Regions from separate parts of the Pseudoalteromonas sp. XMcav1-K genome, predicted to be linked through region 2. Evidence: predicted binding sites of a transcription regulator. Region 2 holds the regulator's gene; the other holds the start of a gene.

Region 1 (3,427 bases), on a different contig from region 2:
ATGTTTCTAACATTAAGCGCAAATACCCTACTACCTTCCCATCACTGCTGCGGATCGGCGATGAAAAATAAATACTTTCAGGGTCCTTATTGTTTGCACCTGAATAATGCATTACTGGTGCTGGCGACATAGATTGACGTTTAAAGTAAGCGAATGACGATTCATCTCGGCTCTGTTGGCCAATTCGAATGTCTTGAATGTTTTTACCCGCTGTATTAATAAGCGCCACCGAGGTAACATTCAATGTGTCTTTTACGATCACATTTCGCAAAATAGCATTTATTTCAGCGAGTTGTGCTTCTTGTTCAGTACCATAAGCGGTAAGAAAGTTGGCAAACTGGGGAATATTACTGTCGGCACGTACATACTCTAAAATTGTATTTAAATATGATTCAACGCGTTCTTTACTGCGGTTAAGCGTAAGACGTCGCACCGTGGCTTGGTTTTGTTCGTTAGTTGCGACTTTTTGCGTATACGCAATATATGAAATAAACGATGTAGGAAGCACTAATGAGGCCAACAAAATGGCACTCAATACAAACTTTAGTTTCATTGAATTAACCGGGCATCTAGTAAACGCTCGCTGCGAATTGGTTTAGCAATGATCCCTTGCCCAACATAAAATTGATTGTACACACCAATAACACTGTTTAAGCCTGCGCTATTTTGCGACGTAAATGCTGCAAAATTATCCGCTCGATTTAACAGTTTAACGCCATTTAACTTAATACTTTGCGGTGTTTGTTTGATGACTCGCGCAATGATTTCATTACCTTTACTTGGATTTTCAAGCCACCAAGCTTGCGCCTCAAACCACGCATCAACAAACCCACGCGCTGCCTCATGATTATTTTCAATAAACGCGCTTTGCATCGCTATAACATCTGGAATTAAGCCCGGTGTTTGGGCACTTGAGTACACAACGTGCGCACCACCTGCAACCATTTCATCTACGTAGGGTTGCCAAGTATGTGCATAGTCGATGCTATTATTGTTAAGTAACTTCGCAGCATGCGACACTTCGATATTCATTAGCGTCACATCATCAATTGCGATGTCGTTTGCATCCAAAAAGCGGCGTACTAATAACTCACCAAAACCACCTAAGTTGGTGCCAATTTTAGTGCCTTTAATCACTTGTTGGTCACTTCGCGCTAAAATCGCGTCACCGCCACTCGACTCGTCTGCCACCATAACAATGCGTGCATCAGGGTACTGCTGTGAAAGGTTCATTACATCACCCAGTGCTACCGCAATCGCGTCATACTCTGCCGCCGCAAATTTAGCTAACATGCGGTCGGTATTACGCGGGATTGATAACTCTAAACTAATATTGCGCTTTTTTAACATACCCAACTCATCAGCAAGAATAACTGGGTAATAACCTGGCCACAAATCAATTGCCAAACTAATCGAGGTAATTGATGCCTGATTAAGTTTACTTTGACGATTCCCGTTATCGCAGCCTGATAAAAATATCAGCATGGCGATAAAGCAAACCTTTAAAACTCCTTGTAAGCGGAACATTTCAAAAAGGCCTAAATCACATAATTAACTTAAGAGTTAAATAAGGAACGAGATTAAAGAAAACAATTAAGATCTTATAAAAAGCAAAATATTGAATATAAACTACATTCAATGCTTTATGCTCTACGTTAAATAGCTGGCTGTGAATACTGACAATGGTGCTGCGAAAAAGTAAAAAAATCACCATGCTAACGCTAACGATTAAACAATTAGCAATGGTCGCCCAACCGAGAAACGTTGTTATCTGATCAATTGACATTAGAACCCCTTAATCTTTTACATAATGTAAGATTAATGTACTTGCTGTAGCGGTGCAATGTTATCAAGCATTTAGTCGCTAAAATTGCTTACCACAGCGGGGTTCTGTAAGGTGTGATTATAATTACACTTTATTTTTTTTTCGTTACTGCTATAGTACTGTATAAAACAACAGTTAAGAAGGTGCAATATGGCCGTTGAGGTATGTTACAAAGTAGTTAGAGATGGAGTCGAACGCATGACATTTACATCAAAAAAAGAGGCAGACGCATATGACAAAATGTTGGATATTGCGGAAGCACTTGAAGCCATGCTTGGTGAAGTTGATGTGCCGTTAAGCGAGCAACAAAATGAAGCGCTGGCCCTTGAAATGGCAAAACGTAAAGACCAATTTATTGCAGCTTTAAAAGGGGGAAAACCAACCCCGCCTAACAATAAAGCAAAAGTAACTGATATTAAAAAAGTAAGTTAAATAAAAAAGCCACCGTGAAGGTGGCTTTTTTATTTATGCGTAAATTTACTTAATTACAGTTGCAACTGCATCGGCAAAGTAATCTAAGTTTGCTTGGCTAACGCCTGCTACATTTACACGGCTTGAGCCGACAATGTAAATTGAGTACTCTTTTTGTAAACGTTCAATTTGCTCTGGCGTGATACTTAAGAAAGAGAACATACCATGTTGTTTTTCAATAAATGAAAAGTCTTGTGCAACGCCACGGCTATGAAGCGCCTCAACAATCGTACTACGTAAACCATTAATACGATTACGCATTTCCGCAAGCTCTTGATGCCACTCGGCAGTTAGCTCTTCACTACCAAGAATAGTATCAACAATTGCAGCACCGTGAGCTGGCGGCATTGAATAGATACTGCGCACAACACTTAATAGTACTGAGTTAGCAACGTCGGCAACTGCGCTCGATTCTGAAATAATTGAACACGCGCCGATACGCTCGCGATATAGACCAAAGTTTTTAGAACAAGAAGAACAAATGATCATTTCATCAACTGTTTCAGCTAATAAACGTAAGCCTGCCGCATCTTGTTCAAGGCTGATTCCAAAACCTTGATAAGCAATATCGATTAACGGCGTAAAACCAACTTCTTTTGCAAGATCTGCAACTTGTTGCCATTGCTCTGCGTTTAAATCCATACCGCTTGGATTATGACAACATGCGTGTAACAACACGATATCGCCTTTAGGAACTGTCTTTAAGGTGGCCATCATTTCATCAAACAATAAGCCTTTATTCTCGTAATCGTAATACGGATATTCTTTAACTGTTAAACCAGCAGCTGAGAATAAACCAATATGGTTTGCCCATGTTGGTGTAGTTACCCATACGCTCGCATTTGGGTTTGCTTTTGCGATAAATTCTGCAGCAACACGTAGAGCACCTGTACCACCTGGTGCTTGCGCTGTGCGAACACGGTTTTCTAAAAGCGCTTTATGCTCACCCAGTAATAGAGATTCCATTTTTGCACAAAAACCTAAATCACCAGCTAAGCCAATATATGATTTACTTGTTTCATTTTCTAAACGAAACGCTTCAGCTTTTTTTACACAGCTTAAAATTGGGGTATCACCCTGTTCTGTTTTATAAACACCAACGCCTAAGTCGATTTTATTTGGATTTGTATC
Region 2 (3,427 bases):
ATTTTGCTATAGCCTTGCATTGCTGTTGCTGGCTTGCCATGAACCACAATATCGATATGTGCTTTAACATCGCCAAGTGCTATTGGGCTATCTTTTAGCGCTGGGAACACACCTGGCAATCCCATCCCAGTAGGTTGGTGACACGCAGCACAATTAGCCATATACACTTGTTCTCCTAGCGTCATTAGCTCATCTTGAGATAGTGTAAGATCAAGTGACGCTTTTTCTGCAGCCGCTGCTTGCGCTTTTTCAAGCTGCGCATTTGCCAACCACTGTTCAAATTCAGCAGGCTCTTTAACTTCAACAACCACTGGCATAAAGCCATGGTCTTTTCCGCATAACTCAGCACACTGACCGCGATAAATACCGGTCTCATTGACCTTAGTCCACGCTTCGTTAATAAAGCCAGGGTTCGCATCTTTTTTAACCGCGAACTCAGGTACCCACCAAGAGTGAATTACATCGTCCGAAGTCATTAAAAAGCGTACTTTTTTTCCTTTTGGAATAATAAGGGGTTTATCAACATCTAATAGGTAGGTTTCTGTTTTTTGATCTTGATTGGTGATTTGTTCACGTGGAGTCGAAAGAACAGAATAGAACGACACATCGTGGTCAAGATATTCATAATGCCACTTCCATTGTGACCCTGTGACTTTAATCGTTAGGTCAGCTTTAGTGGTGTCTTCCATGGCAATCAAGGTTTTGGTTGCAGGCACTGCCATACCAATCAAAATTACAAATGGAATTGCGGTCCACAGTATTTCAATTTTGGTACTTTCATGAAATTGAGCAGGCACTGCTCCTTTTGATTTACGGTGATGAATTATTGCCCAAAACATAATGGCAAATACTACTAATCCAATAACGCAACAGATATAAAAAATTGTCATATGGAGCTCGTAGACATCACGGCTGATGTCTGTCACCCCAACAGGTAAGTTATATTGACTCGTCCCAACTGCTAAAAAAGGAAAGCTCAATAGTAACCATAAGGATAGTTTCACTAGCCTCATGCTCGCTCCTTAGCTAATTATTATTATGTTGTTAGGAAATGGTCAGTGAAAGTTTTAGCGATTAAATCGCACGACGCACTACAGCATCACTCCATTTTCTTTATTATACTTGTTTTCTAAAAGCCGCACTTTGCTTAAAAAGAAAACAAGGTTACTACTAAGGTCTAGTAAACGATTAAATTTTACGCAAGTCAAATTTAAGATAAATTTTTTATAAATCTATAAGTTAGCGATTTTTGAAGATGTAAAAATAGAAGGGGTTATAGTAAGAAATAGGGTGTTTTAAAGCAGGGTGAGGCTAGCAAAATTACTCACTAGCCAAGGTCAACAAAAGTGTATTACATCCAGTCAGCATTTCTAATAACGCCAACCGCAAGGCCTTCGATATTAAAATGATCATGCTCTAAATCGACTTTAATTGTGTCAAAATCGTCATTTTCTGCATGTAATAGTACTTGTTTGCCTGCTTTTTCAAAACGCTTTACCGTTACATCTTCATCAACACGGGCTACAACCACTTGACCATTATTCGCCACTGGCGTGCGATGAACAGCAAGTAAGTCACCATCCATAATGCCGATATCCTTCATACTCTCACCACGTACACGCAGTAGGAAATCTGCACATGGGTTAAATAGGTTTGGATCCACTTGATAATGGCTTTCAATGTGCTCATTAGCCAAAATAGGTGAACCTGCGGCAACTTGACCAATTAATGGTAAACCAAGTTGCTCGGGTTCATCTTCTTCCACTAAACGAATACCACGGCTAGCGCCTGGCACCATTTCAATTACGCCTTTCTTGGCTAATGCTTTTAAATGCTCTTCTGCAGCGTTTGCACTTTTAAAACCGAGTGTCGATGCGATTTCTGCGCGCGTTGGCGGCATGCCAGTATCTTTAATAAATACTTTAACAAGTTCTAAGATTTGTGCCTGACGTTTTGTTAATGGTCTCATTCACTGGTTTTCCATACAGTACAGATAACTGTGAGTATATACAGTTATTCTTATTTCGCAACTTTTAATTATTTGATAATTAGCACTATGCTTAGTTACAGACGATAATTGCTGCAAATCAAAAATCATCGCAGTAAATTGCTTTATTTTTCCTCTGGCACGACCAGTTATTTAATCTTTTAGAGTTAACTGGTATGCTAGCGCCCCTTTTGTTTTTAGGTTGGTGTTATGAAGTTGGTTGGCTCTATGATTCAGTGGTTTGCAAACGGTATGAACAAGCTTTTAGTACGTTCGAAAATAGTGCCTGAACACCCTTTAGACAACCTCGCAATAGATAAGAACAAGCCGACCGTTTACATCACATTGTTAAATTCTTTTTCTGATTCAGCCGCGTTGCGCAGCACCTGTAAAAAACTCGGCTTACCAGACCCTCAGGTCACTCAGCAAATTGGTGATAAACAAGTTCCAAGGTACATTCCAATTCATCATCGCTCGCCACTGTTTGGTAAAGCCAAAAAAGACAGCCCAGCGCTCGAAATTAGCGAAGAAATATTTGCAGCATTAAAACAATCTGACGTTACCGATTTACAAGTTATTCCGGTCACCATTTTATGGGGACGCAATCCAGGTAAAGAAAAGCCAGGCCTTGGCACTATTTTATCCAGTTCTCTTACACCAAGTTGGTTACGTAAAGTATTTGTCGTGTTACTATCTGGCCGCGACAACTTAATTCGTTTTAGTCGTCCATTAGAACTATCGCAGCTTACCAGTAAGCAACAAAGTGATGATTTACCGCATAAACTCATTCGTGTTGCCCGCGTCCACTTTAAACGTCAGAAGCTCGCTGCGCTTGGCCCTAAACTGCCATCTCGCGATCAGCTGTATCAAGGTCTTTTAGCATCAAGCACTGTCAAAGCCGCAATTGAAGATGAAGCAAAAAGTAAAAACATCTCAATTGTAGAAGCACGACAAAATGCCATAAAACTCGTTGATGAAATTGCTGCCAACTATAACGAATCAATGATCGGTGTTTCTGAGCGCATTCTTACTTGGCTGTGGACCAAGCTATACAACGGTATTGAAGTAAATAACCCGGAACGGATTCAAGAGCTGACCGACAAAGGCCACGAAATCATCTATATGCCGTGCCATCGTAGCCATATGGATTACTTATTACTTACTTACGTTATTTACCATCAAGGTTTTGTACCACCGCATATTGCAGCAGGTATAAATTTAAGTTTTTGGCCTGCAGGCCCAATATTTAGACGCTGTGGCGCCTTTTTCTTACGCCGCTCGTTCAAAGGCAACAAGCTTTATTCCGCAGTGTTCCGTGAATACTTAAGCCAGTTATTTATAAAAGGCTACGCTGTTAAGTTTTATACCGAAGGCGGCCGCAGCCGAACTGGCCGTTTGCTTCCACCTAAAACCGGTATGTTAGCGATGACATTACAATCA

Evidence for each region. Region 2 encodes LexA, which represses DNA repair genes until DNA is damaged. Its sites were predicted from a motif close to TACTGTATNNNNATACAGTA; they were not measured.
Region 1: ACHSBP_RS15940 (YebG family protein) is a predicted target of LexA. The motif match lies at 1,943-1,962, and genes of this name have one in related genera.

What each region holds. Positions count from the first base shown of each region.
Region 1 covers NZ_JBIPJE010000047.1:39,494-42,920, forward strand. The annotation lists gene ACHSBP_RS15925 (ATP-binding protein) at 1-553, opposite strand, end outside; gene ACHSBP_RS15930 (ABC transporter substrate-binding protein) at 550-1,485, opposite strand; gene ACHSBP_RS15935 (DUF6868 family protein) at 1,544-1,786, opposite strand; gene ACHSBP_RS15940 (YebG family protein) at 1,976-2,257, shown strand; gene ACHSBP_RS15945 (amino acid aminotransferase) at 2,303-3,427, opposite strand, start outside.
Region 2 covers NZ_JBIPJE010000046.1:119,555-122,981, reverse strand. The annotation lists gene coxB (cytochrome c oxidase subunit II) at 1-1,013, opposite strand, end outside; gene lexA (transcriptional repressor LexA) at 1,352-1,969, opposite strand; gene plsB (glycerol-3-phosphate 1-O-acyltransferase PlsB) at 2,198-3,427, shown strand, end outside.